3 regions of the Colwellia sp. MEBiC06753 genome follow, and region 3 is predicted to be linked to each of the others. Evidence: predicted binding sites of a transcription regulator. Region 3 holds the regulator's gene; each other region holds the start of a gene.
The links. The regulator sigma-54, encoded in region 3, starts transcription at its own class of promoters, with help from an activator protein. The targets are predictions, from matches to a motif close to GTTGGCACGNNNNTNGNNT.
Positions count from the first base shown of each region.

Region 1 (7,874 bases), on a different contig from region 3:
ATATTTGATCGATTGCAGGATGCGAAGACTCGAGACTAGGTTCCTGTGCTTGCTCTTGGTCAACTTCACTATTTTGTGCTGTTTCTGCCTGGGTATTTTCTGCATCAGCTGACGAATTGATATCACTAAAGTCAAGCGCTAAGAATGGCGCAATATAATCTTCAGTAAACGCTTCTATTTGTGCTTGGTGCTCTGATGTATCGTCCGTGTTATCAACACCTTCGACATCATCTAATAATGCTTCAATCTCTTCAGCATCAGTTATTTCGGTGATCTCATCTAAGTCATCGCTAACGCTTTCTGGCTCAGTTACTTCTTCTTGTTGAGTCGTTGTATCGCCATCAATACTAGCTAACAATGCATCAATATCATCTGGATCGGTTATTTCAACATCGCCGTCGTCAACCAAAGTGTCTGTAGAGTCTTCACTTTCAGCATTAATACTAGCTAATAACGCATCAATATCATCAGGGTCGGTAACATCAGCATCATCAGCGATATCATCTACTTTTGACGTTTCTTCTGCTGGTGCTTCTGTTTGCGCTTGCTCGGCACTATTACTTACGCTATTTAACAGCGCATCAATATCATCTGGGTCGGTAACATCAGCATCATCAGCGATATCATCTACTTTTGACGTTTCTTCTGCTGGTGCTTCTGTTTGCGCTTCTGTTTGCGTTTGTTCGGCACTATTACTTACGCTATTTAACAGCGCATCAATATCATCTGGGTCGGTGACATCAGCATCATCAGCGATATCATCAACTTTTGACGTTTCTTGTGCTGGCGCTTCTGTTTGCGCTTGATCGGCACTATTACTTACGCTATTTAACAGCGCATCAATATCATCAGGGTCGGTGACATCGGCATCATCAGCGATATCATCAACTTTTGACGTTTCTTCTGCTGGCGCTTCTGTTTGCGCTTGCTCGCCACTATTGCTTACGATGTTTAACAGCGCATCAATATCATCAGGGTCGGTAACATCAGCATCATCGGCAATTTCATCAAGGCCTGCTAGCTCATTGTCTAAATCAACGAGCTCTTCATCGCTATCGCTATCGCTAGCCGTATCTTGATCTAAACCTGATAGTAAGTCGTCTAAATCATTCTGGCCAAGTTCGCCGCCTTCTAACGGCTCAGACACCTCTTCATCGCCATCATCAATTCCTGATAATAAGTCATCTAAGTCACCTTGATTGAGTTCACCACCTTCCAGTGGCTCAGGTAACTCATCGTCATCATCGATACCCGACAATAAATCATCTAAATCACCTTGATTCAACTCTCCACCTTCTAGTGGCTCGCCTTCGTCAGATAACTCATCTAAATCATCATCTAATGAGATATCTTCCAAATCATCAAGTTCTTCTAACTCATCATCTAAATGTATAACGTCATCAGTTAATTCGTCATCAAGTAAGTCATCATCGAGATCATCTAAGTCATTGCCAAATAAGTCGTCAGCATCATCTTCAGACTCGGTTAAATCAATGGATAATTCATCATCAAGTGATAACTCTTCGTCCAGTGATAATTCGCCATCTATGTTATCTGTTGCTATATCAGCCACCGCAGCAGCTACTGGCGCCTCAACCGGAGCAGATTTTTCGGCTACTGGCGCTTGCTCTGATTGCGGTTGTTCTTTTTTACGTCTTGCTAAAATAAGCGCAACAATACTAGCGATTAATAACGCCGGTAACGTGCCCATCAACACCTTAAACCAAAGGCTTGACATAAAGTCATCTTTTTCAAGTTCAGCTTGTTGTTTCTCAAGTAATAGCTGACGCTCACGCTCTTCGGCTTTAGCCAATAATTCTTTTTGTAGCGCTAACATATCATCCATTTGCGCTTTAACTTCTTGACCTTTTGCAACTTCCTGCTGCATAACACCTAGCTGGTCATTAAAGTTGCTTAGGCGATTTTTCAACGATTCATTTTCACGTAAAATCGCTTGTAACCCGTCAATAGAGTCAAGCACATCTTGCTGAATCGTATCGAGCTTTTGCTTTTGTGCACTATCAAAGGTTTTTAACTGTTCATTAATTTCAACTTTAGCTTCATCAAGATCTTTCTTTTTAACCGCTAACTCTTCAGGCTTAACTGGCTCTTTAACCGCAGGTGTTTCAACTTTTTTCTGCCATTTTTTATCATCACGCTCAGCCTGAGCTTTGGCGATATAAGGATCAATTAAACGAATTTTTTCAATCGATGGGATTTGTAAGTATTGGCCGTTAACTAAGTGATTGCGGTTGTTGTCGGCAAAGGCATTTGGGTTTAACTCGAAAAGTGCTTGCATCACTTGATAAACGGAAACCGAAGGATCAGGTCGAACCGCTAATGCTACTTTCCATAAAGTATCACTGGCAGTAATAGGTCCATATCTTTCGTGCGGAAAGACATCAGTACTCTTCGGGCCTCGAATTTGAATACCGGCTTCTTGTGCTGATGCAGTCGGCAGATTTACCGACAAAATTCCAACAATTAGCACCTGCCAGAGGCACAGGCTTAACAATCGCAGCATGAATACTTTCCTAGTTATTATCTTTATTGCCAATTTTTTGGCAGTTATACCCAGTAAAAACAAAGCAAAGTTTATTCCAACTCAGAAATAAATACTATGCTATTCAATTGAGTAGTTAACGTTAACTGGATTTATACCAATTAAAGTAATTATTTAATTGGTATTAACTATAAAAATTCAATTTATCAAAAATCGTACTGTTGATAAAAATAAAAAAGGAGTTAACCATAACATTTAACGGCTAACTCCTGATTTTCTTTACTAATTTTTTAATTAAATTAATCTTTAAAACTGTTTAACGCTTTTAGTTAATTAAAGGTACTGTGTAATTAAAAATATTGGTTAAAGGTATTGTTTAAAGGTACTGTTCAATTAATAACTCAGCAATTTGAATACTGTTGGTGGCAGCACCTTTACGAACGTTATCAGCAACAACCCATAAATTAATACCGTTTGGATGGCTGATATCTTCACGTACGCGGCCAACAAAAGTTTCATCTTTGCCACTGGCGTCACCAATTTGCGTAGGGAAGTCTTCATCAGCTTCTTTTAATACAACACCTGGCGCTGCTCTGAGTAAGTCTTTAACTTCTTCTGCTGAAATTTGTGTTCTCGTTTCAATATGAATTGCTTCAGCATGACCAAAAAATACTGGTACACGCACTGCAGTTGGATTCACAAGAATATTTTCGTCGCCTAAAATTTTCTTAGTTTCCCACACCATTTTCATCTCTTCTTTGGTGTAACCATTGTCTTGGAATACATCAATTTGTGGGATCACATTAAAGGCGATTTGACGTGAAAAGTTTTGTGGTTCAATAGGCTTGCCACTTAACAAATCAGCGCATTGTTTTGCTAACTCATCCATAGCTTCCTTACCAGCACCAGAAACCGACTGATAAGTACAAACATTAATGCGATCAATACCAACAGCATCTTGAATAGGCTTTAGCGCCACCATCATTTGAATGGTCGAGCAATTTGGGTTAGCAATAATATTGCGATTACGGTAGTCCGCTAATGCATCAGGGTTAACTTCTGGCACCACTAGTGGGATATCAGGCTCATAACGGTATTCAGAAGTATTATCAATTACCACACATCCAGCATCCGCCGCTAGTGGTGCATATTTAGCAGAAGTTGCACCGCCTGCAGAGAAGAAACCAATTTGTGCTTGGCTCCAATCAAAGTTATCAGCATCGATCACTTCAATGCTTTCACCATTAAATTCAACAAACTGCCCTGCTGAACGTGCGCTTGCTAATGGATATAACTTATTAATCGGAAAATCGCGTTGCTCTAAAATCTCAATAATAGTTTTACCAACAAGACCTGTTGCGCCTAATACGCATACATCAAATTTTTGTGCCATGCTTTTATTCTTCCTCTCTGGTGCACAGTGATTTAAAGCCCAATTGAAACAGCGGGTTCAACTGAACATTTTCGCTTAAGATAGCCACTGAAGAGAACTCCCTGCGAGCGGGGTAAGTTTTTCTAATATGGTCAAATCCGAAACGAGGTAATTGTTGACGAAATATTGCATCGTCGCGCCTAACATCGTAAACCATTTTTACCACATGGTTTAGTAAAATTTCATCATAATCTTGATTTACGACAACTTGTGCAATTGCCGGCTCAGGTAAAAACTGCTCTAGTGTTTTTTCAACCGGGAAATTGCATGCTTTACATAGTGCCTGATACAAAATTTCAGTGCCACGCGCTTTTCCTTCTAAGCTATAACCAGCAATATGTGCTGTCGCTATTTCGGTAAAAGGTATAAGTTCGGTTAAGACATTAGGCTCATTTTCCCAAACATCTAATACGAGTTTTAATGCAGAACCTTGCTGTTTAAGCGCTAAAAGCGCCTGGTTATCAACTACTTCACCGCGACAAGCATTAATTAAAATTTGCTCTTCACTAAGAGCTGCAAGGCTCGTAGCATCCAATAAATGATAGGTTGGGTACGCACCATCATTCGTTAATGGCACATGTAGCGAAATAATACCGCAGGCTAACACTTCATCTAGGCTTACATAACTTCTGCTATTATCTGTTTTAGCCTGACTGTCTGCTAAACCCTCTGCCAAAAAAGGATCGCAGATTTTATAGTCGATACCGAGCGCCGAAAGTTTCTCAGCAAGCCGAGAGCCAGTATTACCACCTCCAACAATGCCAACGGTTTTATCGACTAGCGTCATTTGATAGCGTTCAGCCAAAACCACTAAGGCACTAGTCACGTATTCCGCGACAGAAATGGAATTACAACCAGGGGCTGATGAAAACGAAATACCCTGCTTTGCTAAATAGCCTTGGTCAATATGATCAACACCAATAGTTGCAGTACCGACAAATTTAAGTTGCTTAGCATGCGCTAACAATTCTTGATTAACTTGGGTAATTGAACGCACTAATAAAATATCAGCGTCAACTAGTTGTTCGCTAGTTAATTCCCGACCTTTAAAACTTATAAGATTGTTTTCTAAAAGCCCTGAGTCAGAAGACATCTTAGCGAAGAACTCGCGAGCAAAAGGCATATTTTCATCAAAGTATATATTCATGGATTTTACAATATCTGATTACCAAACAGTAAAGCTAGCCGCCGAGCTACCTCATTACCTCGATACCTAGATACCTAAATACCTAAATACAACGACAAGTAGCTGACCGTAAACTTTTGTCGCCTATTCTAACAGGGAAACACCAACAAAAAAGCCAATCACGAAGATTGGCTTTCATTTAGTTTTCGCTATTACAGCTATTCGTTAACAGAAAGTAATTAGGCTTAAGCGTACTTTTTAAATACTAAGGTAGAGTTAGTACCGCCAAAACCAAAGCTATTTGACATCACAAGATTTAAATTAGCATCGCGCGTTTCATGAACAATATCTAGCCCTTGTGCTTGTTCATCAAGCGTATCAATATTAATTGAAGGAGCAACAAAGTTATTTTCCATCATTAAAATTGAATAAATGGCTTCATGAACACCAGCTGCGCCCAAAGCATGACCTGTCATGGCTTTAGTTGCACTAATGGCTGGAGAATCATTACCAAATACTTGCTGAATAGCGCCTAGCTCTTTGACATCGCCGACAGGTGTTGAAGTGCCGTGAGTATTTAAGTAGTCGACTTTATCTTCAACGCCTTGCATTGCCATTTGCATACAACGCACCGCGCCTTCACCACTTGGGGCTACCATATCATAGCCATCAGAAGTTGCGCCGTAGCCAACAAGCTCAGCATAAATATGAGCGCCACGTGCTAATGCATGTTCAAGTTCTTCAACAACAACCATGCCGCCACCGCCAGAAATAACAAAACCGTCACGGTCAGCATCATAAGTACGCGATGCTTTATCTGGCGTATCATTATATTTAGTTGATAATGCGCCCATGCCGTCAAACATCATGGCAAGTGACCAATCCACTTCTTCACCACCACCAGCAAAAACAACATCTTGCTTACCTAACTGAATTAGCTCCATAGCATGACCAATACAGTGTGCTGAGGTTGCACAAGCTGAGCTAATAGAATAGTTAACACCTAAAATTTTAAATGGTGTTGCTAAGCATGCTGAAATCGTGCTCGACATAGTTTTAGGTACTGCGTAAGGACCAACGCGCTTAACGCCTTTTTCGCGTAAAGTATCTGCTGATGCAACAACGTTAGCCGAAGATGCACCACCAGAGCCGGCAACAATACCTGTGCGAACATTTGAAACATCTTCTGGAGATAATTTTGCATCCTCAATCGCTTGTTCCATAGCGATATAGGCATAAGCTGAGGCATCGCCCATAAAGCGCATTGCTTTGCGATCAATATGCTCTTTTAAATCAATATCTGGTTTACCCCATACCTGACTACGAAGGCCTACTTCTTCAAAACTTTCTGAGCGGGTAATACCTGAGCGACCTTCTTTTAAAGAAGCCAATACTTCTTTAGCGTTGTTCCCTATACTTGAAACAATTCCTAAACCTGTAATAACAACACGTTTCATTTATCTAAACCATTCTTGTGTAAAAAAACTGGCATATAATAGCGATTTTTATCTGCCATACTGGTCTATCCAGTGTACAGATGTACGCTGAACAATTCGATACTCATTTCAAAAATAAAATAAACCAGTGTCTTGCCATGACTTTACTAATCAAAGCACGATAAAATAACAATCAAATTAATTTTTCATTGCAGTTTATTGTGTCTAAAGTTACCCCTATTGACTTCCTGCCAAATGGCGCGCCTTTTTCTACCCAATTTAACGATATCTACTTTGATACCGAATCTGGCTGTCAGCAAAGTGAGCAAGTCTTTCTACGAGGTAATGATATTGAGGCACGATTACTTAACCCCACTACGCCATTAATCATAGGGGAAACTGGCTTTGGTACTGGGCTTAATTTCTTTTTAACTGCGCTAAAGTTGCAACAGGCAATCACTAAGTATGGGCGAGATAAAGTTGCTGATGTACAGTTTATTAGTGTCGAAAAATTTCCGTTGTCCTGTGAACAAATCACCAAAAGTTTAACCATTTGGCCTGAATTAAAAGCAATAATTAAGCAAACGCTTAAGCAATATCCCCTGCAGCCTAATAAACGTTGCGATATTAAGCTATTCGACGGCAAATTATGCCTAACCATATTATTCGATGATGCCACCGTAGGATTTAGCCAATTGCACTTAGCGCCATCACAAAAAGTTAACGCTTGGTATCTTGATGGCTTTTCACCGTCACAAAACAGTGATATGTGGACGCCTGCGTTGTTTGAACAAATCGCTAGACTCTCAGCAGACGATGCTACCCTAGCCACTTTTACTGTCGCAGGTTTTGTTAGACGCCAGCTCACCGATGTAGGCTTTCGTGTAGAGAAAAAAGCAACCGCAGGTAAGAAAAAGCAAACCTTAGTAGCGAAATTTCAACAGCCATATCATCAAGGCAAAGGCTATTTAATTCGCCCAAACACTGGCAAGCCACAACATGTCACTATTATTGGTGGCGGTATCGCCTCGGCCTGTTTAACTTACCAATTGGCAAAACAAGGCGTTAAAGTAACCTTGTTATGTCAAGATGAGCAACTCGCAACGGGGGCCTCAAGTAATGCCATTGGCGCACTTTATCCGTTAATTCATTTGCAACAAGATGAAATTAGCGAGTTCTATGTAAAAGCATTAGTTCAGGCTCGTGAATTTTATGATGAGTTAATTGATGACGGTTACCAATTTGATCATAATTGGTGCGGCCTGCTTGAGCTTTCCTATAAAAAAGCGCTGCAAGATCGCCAAGCAAAGTTTCAGCAAAAACCAGTATGGCCTGCGCACATCATACACGGTGTCGATGCCCAAAAAGCTTCAGCAC
Region 1 is NZ_JBQMTM010000015.1:94,625-102,498, forward strand. Features, by position in the region: gene ACOB82_RS12755 (FimV/HubP family polar landmark protein) at 1-2,524, opposite strand, end outside; gene ACOB82_RS12760 (aspartate-semialdehyde dehydrogenase) at 2,880-3,896, opposite strand; gene ACOB82_RS12765 (4-phosphoerythronate dehydrogenase) at 3,901-5,082, opposite strand; gene fabB (beta-ketoacyl-ACP synthase I) at 5,307-6,518, opposite strand; gene mnmC (bifunctional tRNA (5-methylaminomethyl-2-thiouridine)(34)-methyltransferase MnmD/FAD-dependent 5-carboxymethylaminomethyl-2-thiouridine(34) oxidoreductase MnmC) at 6,719-7,874, shown strand, end outside.
Region 1: the regulator sigma-54 is predicted to act here: its motif matches at 2,587-2,605, upstream of ACOB82_RS12755 (FimV/HubP family polar landmark protein).

Region 2 (7,874 bases), on a different contig from region 3:
TCGCCATGACATCGCCAGGCCCCGCGCCTACTTCATTAATTGCACGCACTAAGGTGTCTAGCGACACACCAGGGTTAAATACAAACATCCGCGAATCATCTTTATTAACATCAATAATTGAATTTTGTGTCACCGCTGTTTCACCTTCGGCAAAGGCATTTGGTTGCGTAACTTCTTGTTGTTCATTAATCGTAACGGTAATGCCACCGTGGGTTATTGCAGCCGCTAATAACCTAACATCTGCGCCAATCACAATCGTACCGGTACGTGAGTTAACAATTACTTTTGCTGCAGGCGAGTCTGGTTCAAACTCTAAATTTTCTATTAAGGATAAAAAGCTAACGCGATCCGCGGCATCTCGTGGCGCAGTTACATTAACTGATGTTGCGTCTACTGCCCGGGCAGTACCTGCAATAAAATCATTAATGGTATCAGCCATGCGTTTAGCGGTAGTAAAATCTGAATTACGTAAATTTAACGTAATGTGATCGCCCGACATAAACGGTGAAATAACTTCACGCTCGACGGTCGCGCCATTAGCGATACGGCCAACCGTTGGTGTGTTGATTACAATTTTCGAGCCATCTAGCCCTTCTGCACCTAAACCACTCACCACTAAGCTGCCTTGTGCTACAGCATAGGCATTGCCATCAATCCCCATTAAAATAGTTTGCAGCAAAGTGCCACCACGTAAACTTTGCGCACTGCCCATCGAGGAAACGGTAATATCAATTTTTTGACCGGGTTTGGCGAATGCAGGTAATTCAGCATGAACGGCAACAGCAGCAACATTTTTAATTTTAGGTTTTAAGTTCGCTGGCATAGTAATGCCGAAGTTACTCAGCATGGTTTTAAAACTTTGCTCAGTAAATGGACTTTGCTCGCCAGTTCCAGGCAAGCCAACCACTAAACCGTAGCCAACCAATTGGTTCGAACGCACACCTTGAACATCTGCCAAGTCTTTAATACGTTGGCCGTAGGCAAGCGATGAAACCAATAACGTAATTGTTGTTAATACGATACTGCAAATTTTGATCAATTTATTCATATTAACCTCCGGTTTTACTTGTGTTGTTGTCATTACCATTACCACTAAAGTGGCCACCAGCTGCTACTAAAAAATCGCGCTAACCAGCCTTGTTCTTGAACATCGGCAAAGGTGCCTGTGCCTGCATATTGAATGCGCGCATTAGCAACTTTGTTTGACACTATGGTATTGCTTGAAGAAATATCCTGTGGGCGAATAATGCCAGTTAAGCGAATATATTCATCGCCGTTATTTAACGTCATCCATTTTTCACCACGGATCATTAAGTTACCGTTAGGCAAGACTCTAAGCACATGAACCGAAATATTGCCGCTTAAGCTATTACCTTGGTTAGCTTTCGAGTCACCTTTAAAGTCAGAATCTTGGTTATAGCCAAACTGCAGTGAATTACCTTTCACCGTAACTGGCAGGCCATTAAGTCCAATAAGTGGATCCATAGTGGCGCTGTTTTCTTTCTTCAATTCAGTTTTAGCATTTTTCTGTGCTTGGGTACTTTCGCTTAAAATCACTGAAATAATGTCACCGACTCGGTGAGCTTTAGAATCAGAATAAATATTGTTGACGTAGTTGGCCTTAAATAACGAACCTGTTGGCACCACGACCTCTTCTTCAGTTTCTGGCAAAATTGGCGCAAAGTCCGGATCATTGGGTAAAATTTTCGCCTGTTCAACACTGGCACACCCGGCTAACAAGGCGATTAAAATAAAAGTAGTTACCTGTTTCATTACGGCCTCCTTAGCGAGCTATAACTGCTGATTGATATAGCTAAGCATTTGATCAACGGCAGAAATAACTTTTGAGTTCATTTCATAAACCCGTTGGCTTTCAATAAGATTCACCAATTCTTCGGTGGTGTTAACGTTCGACGTTTCCAATGCCCCTTGCACTATCATGCCGTAACCTTCCAAGCCAGGCACACCTTCTGTAGGTACACCACTTACCGCAGTTTCGGTATATAAGTTTTGACCAATTGGCTCTAAACCTGTTGGGTTAATAAAGTTAACGGTATTGATTTGTCCAACTACGGCATTTTCCGCCTGTCCTTGCAAACGTACTGATACTTCACCATCTTGCGAAACATTAATTTCTAATGCATCTTCTGGAATAGTGATTTGTGGCTGCATTAAATAGCCAGCACCTGGGGTTACAATGTTACCCTCTTCATCCATGGTAAATTGACCATTGCGAGTATAGGCTGACGTACCATCTGGCATTAATATTTCAAAGAAACCTTCACCTTGAATCATTAAGTCCAATGAGTTATCAGTAGTAACCATGTCACCTTGGGTATGAATTTTTTGGGTCGATACTACTTTGGCACCAGCGCCTAACATTAAACCTGATGGCATTTCGGTATCTTGAGCACTTCGACCACCTGGTTGGTTAATGGTTTGATATAGCAAATCTTCAAATACTGCGCGGCTTTTCTTAAAGCCGACCGTACTAGCGTTAGCTAAGTTATTTGAGATTACAGCAATTTCCTTCGTTTGCGCATCTAAGCCGGTTTTACTAATCCATAATGCTGGGTTCATAATTCACCTCGTTAATTAATTAGAAAGCACGCAATAATGAAGAACTTGCTGAATCAATTTCTTCTGCTGTTTTCATAAGTTTCAATTGCATTTCAAACTGGCGTTGCAGTGCAATCATGTCTGACATTTCACTCACTGGATTAACATTACTGCCTTCGAGTGTGCCACTACGCAGCTCAACAGTAATATCCGCTTGTTCAACCGTACCGTCTTTTCTACGGAATAAGCCGTCACTACCTTTTTCAATCAAGCGCACATCAGGGTTAACCATTTTAATTCTGGCCACTTCTTCCTGGGCATTTGCTGGCGCGCCTTCTGGCTGAACCATAATGGTACCGTCAGGCGAAATGGTAATATTACTTACAGGTAACGGCAGAAAAACGGGTCCTGCTTCACCCATCACTAACTCACCGTTTGCGGTTTCTAGCGTGCCTTCATCAGTTATTTTCATACTGCCTTCACGGGTATAAGCTTCAGTGCCATCAGCCGTTTGTACGGCAATCCAACCATCACCTTGAATAGCGACATCAAGATCTCTGCCAGTAGTTAACATAGAACCACTGTCAAAACTTTGGCTTGAACGTTCGGTCATAGCAAAAACACGTGTAGGCAGACCATCACCAAAAGCCTGCATTGATCTTGCCTGAGCCAAGTCAGCTTTAAAGCCAGTAGTTTTGGCATTTGCTAAGTTATTGGCAGTCACGGCTAAGGCATGCATGTTTTGTTTGGCACCGCTCATCGCGATATAAAGCATCTTATCCATTATGAAATCCAGTAATAAAATTCTGATATCAACTGATATAAAGGAAAATGCAAATTAGGTGCCAAGATAGAAAATAACGATGAATGAGGAATAAAAAAAGCCCTACGGTTTAAAGCAGGGCTTATTTTCAAATCTAAGAAACACTCGCTAGATAAAGTATTTGTTCGATAGTTAATTTAAACTAACTATCGAATTTGTAGGATAGTTTGGTTTAGCTGATTATCAACTTCCAGTGAACGTGAGTTTGCTTGGAAATTACGCTGCGCTGAAATCAAGTCAATTAACTCTGAAGTTAAGTTAACGTTTGATTGCTCAAGCGCTGACGAATTAATCGTACCAAAAGTACCAGAACCGGCTTCACCAGCTAACGCTTCACCCGACACTAAACTTTCTTTCCACGCTGTACCACCAACCTGAGTTAGGCCTTGGTTATTCGCAAAGTTAACTAACGCAATTCGTGATAATGGCTCAGATGTACCATTACTGTAGGTTGCTCGAACTAGACCGTCAGCGTCAATATCAAGGCCCGTTAAGCGTCCTACTGCTAGACCATCTTGCTCAAGCGCAGTCACTTCAAAACCAGAAGCAAATTGCGTTGGTTCATTAGGGTTAGGTCCTGTGGTATCTAAGTTAAAATCAACTTCAATTGTTTGCGTAGGATCTGAACCGTTAGTCAAAATGCCCGCCCCTAATGCAACACTCTCTACCGTACCTGGGTATTGACCAATAAAGTCACCACCACTTGAAAACGCCAAGCGAATCGCAGATAAGTTACCTGGTACAAGTGGACCTGTGGCAGGCAATGTCGGTGCCGCGGCTGGTGGAGCATAAGAACCAATACCATTACCCGCAGTTGCTGTTGGTTGGAAATCTACTCGCTGCCCATCAACTGAAGCATACATATCCCACTCATTTGCTGCCGCTTTACGGTAGTAGTAAGTCATAATATGACTATCACCTAACGAGTCAAAAATCGTTACCGAAGTTGAATGGTCATACGATAGCGGGTCGGTTTCATCAAACGGTGTTAACGGGTCGATAACTGCATTGCCCGCAGGTAAGTTCATACGAATATCTACTTTGCCTGTTTGTTGCGGCGCGCCAGATGCTGTTGGAATACGAATAGGTTGAGTCGTACTTAAAGCAACAGAAGCTGAAGAACCATCATCATTAACTGGGAAGCCTAATAAATGGTCGCCATTTGAGTTAACAACAAAGTTATCAGCATTTAGCTTAAATTCACCCGCTCGGGTATACGAGCGCTCTAAACTGTCGAGCTCAGGAATAGTGGCGAAAAAGCCATTACCAGTAATCGCTAAATCCAGCGCGTTATTGGTAAATTTAATACTACCTTGGGCAAACTGTTGGGCAACATCAGCGGTTAATACACCATCACCGACTTTGGTTTTACCACCAGCAAGTAATGATGCAGCATATACATCGACAAATTCAGCTCTAGATTCTTTAAAGCCAGTGGTATTGACGTTTGCAATATTATTAGACGTTACGTCTAAGTCTTTTTGTGCGGCATTTAAACCACTTAGTGATATGTTAAAAGACATAATTTCACCTCATTAAAATCTTACTGAATTAACCTTGAGTCACTTCAACGACATCTGAAAGATTCATTGAAGAGCCACCATTAAGGTTTAATACGATTTGCCCGCTAGCACCGGCTAACGTGACACTATCTACTTTGCGATACGTCATTGCTTGAAGTTCTGACGCTTGACCATCTACTAAACCTGCCACTCTAAAGCGATAAGCACCTTCTGGCGCTAGTTCGCCGGTTGATGTCATGCCATCCCAAGTAAAAACAGATTCACCGGCGGGTAAATTACCAACTGGCACTGTTTGAATAATTTCACCTGCAGTGTTTTCAACATAGATATTGACGTTACTGGCAGGTAAATCGGTAACTATTTTGCCTTTTGGCTCTTCACCGGTACTCATGCCAAAAACGTTCTCTTCTACCAAGACACTGCGACCTACTAAAGACGAAGCTTGCAACGCTTGGCTTGATGACATGGTGGCAGCAAACTCGGCAAAAGCAGTATTAAGCTGTGCGACACCATCAGTTGTTGAGAATGCAGTCATTTGAGAAATCATTTCATTATTCTCTACCGGCTTAGTTGGATCTTGATGCGCTAACTCTTGTGTCATTAGCGCAAAAAAATCTTCTTGCGTTAACATGCCATCATCATCTTTAGCAACGTCTACCGCTTCTTTTTGCCAACGTAAACCGTCTAGGCTGCTGCTTCCACTTACAGAATCCATCATTTATCTCACTTAAATTAACGTTGGCCTAAAGTTAAGGTTTTATTCACCATGTTCTTTGCCGATTCAGCGAGCTGAATATTGGTTTGGTATGAACGTGATGCGGAAATCATATTGGTCATCTCTTCAATGACATTAACATTGGGTTTATATATATAGCCGTCTTTGTCAGCCATTGGATGATCGGGTGAATATTCAACGTTAAGTGGTTTATCACTTTCAACAATACCCAATACCTTTACACCAACAGAGCCTTCTTGACCGGCGGCAGCTTTTTGCATCTCTGCGGCAAAAACCGGATGCCGTGCTCGATAAGTTTCATCTACACTACTACTTACACTGTCAGCATTAGCAATGTTACTTGCGGTGGTATTTAATCGAACAGCCTGTGCGGCCATTCCTTTACCACTAATATTAAAGACATTAAAAAGACTCATGACTATTGACCTCCAAGGGCTTTTTTCAAGCCTTGTACCTTCGAGTTCAGAAACTGAACACTCGCTTGATACTGTAATGAGTTTTCTAGATACAAGTTTCGTTCCACTTGTACATCAACCGTGTTGCCATCACCGGTATCTGGTTGATCTGGCACACGATATCCTTCACCGCTATTGAGCTCCATTCGAACATCAAAGTGCTTTTCATTGGTACGAGACATACCCATTTGTTGATTTTTTGCCGCATTGGCAAGTGCTTTTTGGAAGTCCATGCCCTTGGCCTTGTAACCAGGGGTATCGGCATTTGCAATATTACTTGCGATTATTTCTGCACGTTTGGCACGCAGAACCATCCCATCGGGATGAATGCCAAATGCTTTGTCAAAATTTATAGCCATAACGCTACCTCCAATACTATTGGAAATAGCTATTCAATATTTATGCCAAGAGGAGTGTCAAAATTATGATTGTTTCTTGTAGACGATGCCAGGGTTGCATCTAATCATATCAAATTTTTGATTTAAGCCAGAAAGGGACTCTGATGCACCTAAAAATAAATATCCATCTTTGTTAAGCACACCGTGAATTTGCGACAATATTTGCGCTTTAATTTCAGGTGAAAAGTAAATAAGCACGTTGCGACAAAAAACTATATCGAAACGCCCCATCAAACTGTAACTATTTAATAAATTAAGTGGCCTAAAGCTCACTAACTTCTTCACCTGATCTTTAACCTTTAACATGCCGTTATTGCCCGGCTCAAAGAACTGACTTTTGCGCTCTGCAGACAATCCTCTGGCCAGTGCTAAACTATCGTAATGCGCATATTTACAATGCTCAAGCATGGTTGTAGAAATATCAGTGCCGACAATTTGAACACCACCTGGAAACGAACCAGGTTTAGATTGTTGATATTCAAGTACCGACATGGCAATAGAGTATGGTTCTTGACCAGACGAGCTAGCAGCAGACCATATTTTCAATGGCGCTCGCTGACCAGCAAACTGTGGTAGCAATTGGCTTTTTAATAATTTAAAAGGGTAATCGTCACGAAACCATAACGTTTCATTAGTCGTCATGGCATCGATCACGGCTGCTCTAAGCTGTCGTTCAGTGGGGCTTAGCGTTCTTTTAACTAAAGCCGCCAATGACTCGACGTCAAACTTTGCCATTAACGGCGCTAAACGGCTTTTTACTAAATATTGCTTATTTTCACCAAGGACTATGCCACACTGCTGCTCTAGAAAAGTTCTAAAATCGTGATAACTTTTATCGTCCAGTTGTCTAGCTGACACTACAGTTTCCTACACAAATTAATTAAATGTGATCTAGTGAGTTATTTTTAACCACTTTTTCACCGCAGTAGCCAGTTCATCAGGATGGAATTTAGGAATAAAGTCTTCAGCCCCAACCTTTTCTACCATTGCATTATTAAAGACACCGCTTAACGACGTATGTAAGATCACAGGCATAGAGCGCAGTTTTTCATTACTTTTAATTTCTGCCGTTAACGTATAGCCATCCATTTCTGGCATTTCAATATCTGAGATCAGCAATGCCACTTTTTCTTCAATTGAGCGCTCGCAACTCTCAGCCATTTCATTTAGCTGAGTTAACGCATCTTGACCATTTTTTGCCAAAACCATTTTTAGCCCCAATGGCTCTAAGGCTCGACGAACCTGATTTCTTGCGACCGTTGAGTCGTCAGCAATCATAATAACTCGTTCACCAATTGCCTCACCAACTGAAGCATCGGCTACCTCTTCACTCAATTCTGTAGATACTGGGCTAATTTCATTTAAGATTTTTTCAACATC
Region 2 is NZ_JBQMTM010000013.1:93,099-100,972, forward strand. Features, by position in the region: gene ACOB82_RS11465 (flagellar basal body P-ring protein FlgI) at 1-1,048, opposite strand, end outside; gene flgH (flagellar basal body L-ring protein FlgH) at 1,093-1,773, opposite strand; gene flgG (flagellar basal-body rod protein FlgG) at 1,792-2,580, opposite strand; gene flgF (flagellar basal-body rod protein FlgF) at 2,600-3,343, opposite strand; gene flgE (flagellar hook protein FlgE) at 3,529-4,905, opposite strand; gene ACOB82_RS11490 (flagellar hook assembly protein FlgD) at 4,934-5,623, opposite strand; gene flgC (flagellar basal body rod protein FlgC) at 5,638-6,057, opposite strand; gene flgB (flagellar basal body rod protein FlgB) at 6,060-6,455, opposite strand; gene ACOB82_RS11505 (CheR family methyltransferase) at 6,519-7,352, opposite strand; gene ACOB82_RS11510 (chemotaxis protein) at 7,386-7,874, opposite strand, start outside.
Region 2: the regulator sigma-54 is predicted to act here: its motif matches at 3,391-3,409, upstream of flgF (flagellar basal-body rod protein FlgF).

Region 3 (7,874 bases):
TTGGCGCAAAGCACAGACGGATAATATTAATGTTATTGATACGGAACTAACACCAGACTTTATTGCCGAAGTGTTAAACAGCGATATTTATAATGATGAAGGGAAATTGTCCTACAAAATTGAAGCCCAACGCATGGAACATTACGCTGAGCTTTCGTTTACTCGCTTGGAATTTCCTAACTATACCATTTTCCCTAAAGATAATACCTTGCCATGGAAACTTGCAGCGGCTGAAGGCACGCTTTATAGCAATAACCGTGTGATATTAAAAAATAGGGTGTTGTTAACAGCGATGGAAGAAAATAGTTTAATTAAAGAGATACATTGTAAGTACCTTGAATTAGACTTGAATACCAACATAATCAGCTCTGATCAAACGATCATGATTCAAGGAGAAGATTTTACCATGTATGGTTCTGGCTTGATTATTGATTTAAATACTAAACAGATGACATTGACTGAGCATGTGCAAACGATTTATCAAAAAACTACTAGCTAACGCGGCAATAGCGTTAGTCGTTATTGCCCCAGTATACGCGGCAAAATTAGACCTTGAAAAAGAGATTGTTATTAAATCTAAACGACAAGCGGGCGACTTAAAAAACCGGATTGCCAGTTATTTGGATGATGTAAATATTACTCAAGGAACATTGTCTATTCAGGCTGATTTAGTACAGGTTTATAGCCAAGAACAACGTGGTAATGAAACCTATTTAGCCAAAGGTAAGCCAGCGGTATTTGAACAACAACTTGAAGATGGCAGCAAAATTCGCCTGCAAGCAGATGAAATTAAATACGAGCCGTCAACCTATACTATAACTATCACTGGCAACGCTTTATTGCGTCAAGCTGGCAGTGAAGTGAGCGGTGATAAAATTGTCTACAATACCTTAACTGAACAATTGGAAGCAGAAGGCGGTGAACAATCTGTGACCACCATATTAAAACCTAAAGCAAAAGGTAATAATTAAATGGCAGAGGGTACATTATCTGCCAAAGGGTTGGCAAAGGCCTATAAAGGTCGACAGGTTGTTAAAAATGTCAGCTTACAAGTGGGGGAAGGGCAAATTGTTGGTCTTCTTGGGCCAAATGGTGCTGGTAAAACAACGTCGTTTTATATGATTGTTGGTTTAGTGCCGAATGATGGCGGCCAAATCATGTTAAATGATGAAGATTTAACTTTATTGCCGATGCATGAAAGAGCGCGGCGAGGCATTGGCTATTTACCACAAGAAGCGTCTATTTTTCGTAAATTAACCGTATACGAAAATATTATGGCGATTTTGCAAACTCGAAAAGATCTCTCTGCACTTGAGCGGGAAGAAAAAGTAGAGCTGCTTATTGAAGAATTTAATATTGGCCATATTAGAGATAATACTGGCATGAGTTTATCAGGTGGTGAACGCCGACGTGTCGAAATTGCTCGGGCATTAGCGGCAGACCCGCGTTTTATTTTGCTAGATGAGCCGTTTGCTGGTGTTGATCCGATTTCGGTTGGCGATATAAAAAAGATTATTATTCATCTGAAACAGCGCGGAATTGGCGTATTAATCACTGATCATAATGTCCGTGAAACCCTCGATGTTTGTGAACATGCTTATATCGTCAGTCACGGTGAATTAATTGCTGAAGGTAATTCAGATCAAATTCTTGCAAATCAGCAAGTAAGAGATGTATACCTAGGCGAGCAATTCAAGCTATAGTAAGCAATATAACATTAATAAATTAACACCAATTTAAAGCTAAATTGGTTTAAAGCTAAATTAGAACAATAGGACTTGTAAATACTCGATGCGCCCATCACTTCAACTTAAGATTGGTCAACAACTTACCATGACGCCTCAGCTTCAGCAGGCGATTAAGTTATTACAATTATCGACGCTTGATTTACAACAAGAAATTCAGGAAGCGCTTGAAAGCAATCCATTGTTAGAAGTGGATGAGTCTAGCAATAACCAAGACGATAATAATACCAGCATTGAAGAAGCGTCATATTCAGCCAGCGCTCAGTCCGAGCAAAACTATAGTGATGGTAGTGAAGATGCTGCGCCAAGCGCCGATGAAGTTAGCACCACCGATGCGATGGAAAAAAATGATATTCCAGAAGAGTTAAGTGTTGATTCTACGTGGGATGACTCATTTAGTGCAGGGGTTTCTAGTTCTGGTATTGGCACATCTGGCAGCGATGACTATGTTTATCAAGGCGAAACAACAGAGTCGATTCAAGATCATTTACGCTGGCAAATGGAATTAACCCCGTTTACAGAAACTGATGAAGCCATTGCCATGGCGATAATTGATGCTGTTGATGATGCCGGTTATTTGACCGTATCAGCAGAAGATATTTTAGAAAGTATTGGCATTGACGATGTTGAATTAGATGAAGTCGAAGCCGTACTTAAACGGGTAAATATGTTTGACCCAGTAGGTGTGGCTGCGCGTTCAGTACCTGAATGTTTACTGATTCAATTGAATCAATTTGACAAAGAAACGCCTTATTTAGCGGAAAGTAAATTAATCATTTCTGAGCACATTGATTTATTGGGTAATCGTGACTATCGTCAAATAATGAGGAAGACGAAATTAAAAGAAGACCAATTACGTGAAGTCATTCGTTTAATTCAGTCGTTAAATCCTCGCCCTGGTGATGCCGTCATTAAAAGCGATGATCAGTATGTTATCCCTGATGTATCCGTAGAAAAGAAAAATGGTCGTTGGGTGGTTGAACTAAACCCAAGTACTGCGCCAAAACTGTCGATTAATCAACAGTATGCGGCCATGACCAAAACAATGAAGTCATCAGATGATAACCAATTTATTCGTGCTAACCTGCAAGAAGCGAAATGGTTTATAAAAAGTTTAGAGAGTCGCAACGAAACGCTATTAAAAGTGTCTAACTGTATTGTTCAACGCCAGCAAGGTTTTTTTGAATATGGCCCTGAGGCTATGCGACCTATGGTGTTGAATGATATTGCGGAAGCGGTTGATATGCATGAATCAACGATCTCGCGGGTAACGACGCAAAAATTCATGCACACACCAAGAGGTATTTTTGAATTGAAATACTTCTTCTCAAGTCACGTAAGTACTGAAAACGGGGGGGAATGTTCATCAACAGCTATCAGAGCATTAATAAAGAAACTTGTTTCAGCAGAAGTACCTTCGAAGCCATTAAGTGATAGCAAAATGGCAGAGTTGCTGGCCGAACAAGGCATTAATGTGGCGAGACGGACTATAGCTAAATACCGAGAGTCTTTATCTATTCCACCGTCAAATCAAAGAAAAAGTTTACTATAAGTAATCAAGCAATGAGGAAAAGAGCTTATGCAAATTAATTTATCAGGCCACCATGTGGAAGTGACAGATTCATTACGCGATTTCGTTAACACCAAGTTTGCAAAGCTAGAGCGGCACTTTGATCACATCAATAATGTGTATGTCGTTCTTACAGTAGAAAAATTAAAGCAAAAAGCAGAAGCGACGGTTCACCTGAATGGTTCTGAAGTGCATGCCTCAGCAGAAAACCAAGATATGTACGCATCAATAGATTCACTGATTGATAAGTTAGATCGTCAAATTCTTAAATACAAAGGTAAGATAACCCAGCATTAACTTATGAAGCTGCAAGATATACTCACCGAGGACTGCACATCCTGTGCAGTCCAAATTCAAAGTAAAAAGAAAATCCTCGAACAAATTTGTGCAGTAGCGACGCATCGCATTCCTGAACACTCTACTTTTGAGCTTTTAGAAAGTTTAATGGAACGTGAAAAAATGGGTAGCACGGGTATTGGGAATGGCATTGCCATACCTCATGGACGTTTAACGGGGACTCATCATGTGGTTGCTGTATTAATGACCTCAGAGCAGCCAGTAGATTTTGATGCAATAGATAACCGCGCAGTTGATATTTTTATTGCGTTGTTTGTACCTGAAGATTGCTGCCAAGAGCACTTATCAACCCTGCAAAGTATTGCCAAGCTGTTTAGTGATAAACAATTAACCAAACAAATTCGACGTTGCCGAGACAATCATGAGCTTTACCAAATCATAAGTGATGCTCAAGAGTAAGCCATGAAGTTAATTATTGTAAGTGGCCGCTCAGGGTCAGGAAAGTCAGTGGCACTAAGAGTGCTGGAAGATTTAGGCTACTATTGCGTAGATAACATCCCGGTTAATTTATTGCCGGCACTAACTCACACGGTTATTAATGACTACGATACCGTAGCTGTAAGTTTAGATGTGCGTAACCTTCCTGCTGATCCTAATGATGTAAAAGAAATTATTGATTATTTGCCATCAGCGGTTGAACTAACGGTACTCTACCTTGATGCAAATGATAATGATCTGATTAGACGTTTTAGCGAAACCCGCCGTTTGCATCCACTTATTCGACAAAATATCGCCCTCGATCAGGCAATATCGTTAGAAAAGAAATTACTAGAGCCAGTATCGACCCGCGCTGATTTATATATCAATACCAGCCAGTTATCGCCACACCAGTTATCAGATCTTGTGCGTGAACGTATTTTAGGTAAGAAAACAGGCTCTATGGTGTTGGTGTTTGAATCCTTTGGTTTTAAACATGGTATTCCAGCAGACGCCGATTATGTCTTTGATGCGAGGTTTTTACCTAACCCATTTTGGGATAAAGAGTTAAAAACCCAAACCGGCCTTGATGCCCCCGTTCGAGACTTTCTTGCCAGCCAGCCAATTGTCACTAAATTTGTTTGGCAAATTAATAGTTTTCTAATGACTTGGTTGCCACACTTAGAACGTAATAACCGTAGTTATGTCACCATAGCTATTGGTTGTACTGGCGGTAAACATCGTTCGGTTTATATTGCAGAACTACTTGCCAGTAACTTTAGAAAAGAGCGTGACGATGTCCAATCTCGCCATAGAGATATCGATATTAAGAGTACCTAATGCCTGTATTAGAAAAAGAAGTAGAAATCATCAATAAGCTTGGCTTACATGCCAGAGCGGCAACGAAGTTAGCGCAGCTAAGCCAGCAATTTAATTCTAGTATTACCGTGAGTCTTGGTGACAACGCGGCAGATGCTAATAGCATTATGGCATTAATGTTATTGGCGGGCGGCCAAGGGAAAACAGTGAAGGTAATTGCTGATGGCGATGATGCCGAACATGCCTTGACTAGCATTTGCCAACTGATTAGTCAGCGTTTTGATGAAGCTGAATAATTACTATTAAATCCTACGCTTAGCTAAAAAGTAGCTGAAAAACATCCCTCAATCATATACACTTAATAAGAGCGTGTTGAACTTTGCTGTATGATTTTGCAGTAATCAACTGAGTTTATATACAAGGCTGAGCTTATATAATGTGGTTATTCCACATAAATAAGCGAAAACGCAGTAGATAAGCTCAATTGACACTGTCTATCGATTCGTTTTAATGGCTTTTACTCGTTGTTACACCGCATTTATTTGGAATAACCAAACTTCACTTGGTGTGCCTAGATTAAAAGCCATTAAATTCGAACAAAATTTATATCGCAAAGTTCAACACGCTCTAATCACTGTCGTCATTTTTACATAAAACATAGATAAACTGTCGGCAGTGACTTCTCATTTAATCGTCACTATTTAATCAGTGTCAGTACGAATTTTTGCCGTGCAGGGTGATTTATGCCGGATATTTCAGAACAAGATTTAATTCAACAACGACTGCAAGAAGTTAATGAAGCTCTTGGCAGTGGTATGTTCGTGTATGTTCGGAATTTATTGCAAACCTTGCCCGCCTACGATCTCGCATTAATTTTAGAATCATCTACCGCTAAAAGCCGACCATTAATTTGGCAGCTCATTGATCACGATTTACAAGGTGACGTGCTTGAAGAGTTAAATGAGGAAGTACGTAAGGGCATATTAAAAAGTATGCGCCCTGAAAAGCTGGCTGCGGTTGCAGAAGGCATGGATATTGATGATATTGCCGAAGTACTTCGAACATTGCCTGATGCGGTGTATCAAGAAGTGCTTAATAGCATGGATATTCAAGATCGAGCCCGTGTAGAAACCGCACTTTCTTTCGAGGAAGATACCGCCGGCGGTATTATGAACACCGACACCATTACTATTCGCCCTGATGTTTCAGTCGATGTGGTATTAAGGTATTTGCGGCTAAAAGGCGACTTGCCTGAAGCAACCGATAGCTTTTATGTAGTCGATCGCTTTAATCGCTTTATTGGTGCGGTTTCGTTGTCACGTATTGTCACCTCTAAGCCAGAAACTGTAGTTAATACCCTGATAGATCAGGATATTGAGGCAGTACCACCAGAAATGCCAGAAAATGATGTTGCAGCGCTATTTGAACGCTACGATTGGATTTCTGCCCCTGTTGTTGATAAAGAAGGCCGGTTGCTCGGCCGTATTACCATTGATGACGTCATTGATATTATTCGTGAAGATGCAGAACACTCGTTAATGAGTATGGCTGGTTTAGATGATGAGGCTGATACGTTCGCTCCTGTGCTGAAAAGTACTCGTCAGCGCTCAATCTGGCTTGGTGTTAACTTAGTTACCGCTTTACTTGCTGTTGCTGTTACCAGCATGTTTGAAGACTTGTTTAGTCAATTGGCAATCTTAGCTGTATTAAATTCATTAGTGCCTAGCATGGGCGGGGTCGCCGGTAATCAAACTTTAACCCTAGTTATTCGTGGTATTGCGCTAGGGCACGTTGGTGACAGTAATGCCCGTTCGTTATTGTATAAAGAGTTAGCGGTTGGCTTTCTAAATGGTTTAATTTGGGCGGTGCTAATTGCCAGTGTTGTTGCTATTTGGAAGCAAGATTTAATGTTAGGCGGGGTAATTGCCTTTGCTATGCTAATGAACCTAACCGCTGCTGGTTTGGCAGGGGTTTTAATCCCATTATTATTAAAGCGGATGAATATAGATCCAGCGTTGGCAGGTAGTGTTATTTTAACAACGATAACTGATGTCGTTGGTATTTTTGCCTTCCTTGGCACAGCGATGTTATTGCTAACATAGCACTTCTATTCTTACTCTTTTAAGTCACTGAGTGACAATAAGCGAGGCATTAAAGAGTGAGATAAATTGCTGACTAGTTACCAGCAATCTGCATTTGTTCAATTAACAACGAACCAGTACGAATGCTGCCACGCATATCGGTATCACTGCCGACTGCGACAATGTTTTTGAACATATCTTGTAATTTGCCAGCAATGGTAATTTCAGCCACCGGATAAGCAATTTTACCATTTTCTACCCAAAAGCCCGCAGCGCCACGTGAATAATCACCTGTAACCACGTTAACCCCTTGCCCCATTAATTCTGTGACCAATAAACCAGTACCGAGTTTGGCAAGCATGGCATCAAAATCGCCACCATTGGCGGTGATTAACCAGTTATGAATACCACCGGCATGACCGGTTGTTGCCATGCCAAGTTTACGTGCAGAATAGCTAGTGAGTAGATAGGTTGCTAATGCGCCGTCTTTAATAATTTCACGGTCAATGGTGGCAACACCTTCACTATCAAATGCGCCACTTGCTAATGCTTTTTTGATATGTGGGCGCTCATTTATAGTTAAGTGCTCAGGAAAAACTTGCTGGCCTAAGGCATCAAGTAAAAATGATGATTTACGATATAAGTTGCCGCCACTAATTGCGGCAATAAAGTGACCAAAAATGGTATTAGCGATATCCGCTCTAAATAATACTGGCACTTTTTGAGTGCTGAGCTTTTGTGCATGTAATCGAGAGATAACTTCTTGCGCGGCATTTTGACCAATAGTTTTGGCTGATGTCAGTAAGTCAAAATCGCGATTAACTGTATAGGCATAATCTCGCTGCATATCGTCACCATCGGTGGCGATACTAACGCAGCTTAAAC
Region 3 is NZ_JBQMTM010000011.1:42,933-50,806, forward strand. Features, by position in the region: gene lptC (LPS export ABC transporter periplasmic protein LptC) at 1-499, shown strand, start outside; gene lptA (lipopolysaccharide transport periplasmic protein LptA) at 465-971, shown strand; gene lptB (LPS export ABC transporter ATP-binding protein) at 972-1,703, shown strand; gene ACOB82_RS10045 (RNA polymerase factor sigma-54) at 1,792-3,297, shown strand; gene hpf (ribosome hibernation promoting factor) at 3,325-3,612, shown strand; gene ptsN (PTS IIA-like nitrogen regulatory protein PtsN) at 3,616-4,071, shown strand; gene rapZ (RNase adapter RapZ) at 4,075-4,929, shown strand; gene ACOB82_RS10065 (HPr family phosphocarrier protein) at 4,929-5,204, shown strand; gene mgtE (magnesium transporter) at 5,652-7,010, shown strand; gene pmbA (metalloprotease PmbA) at 7,084-7,874, opposite strand, start outside.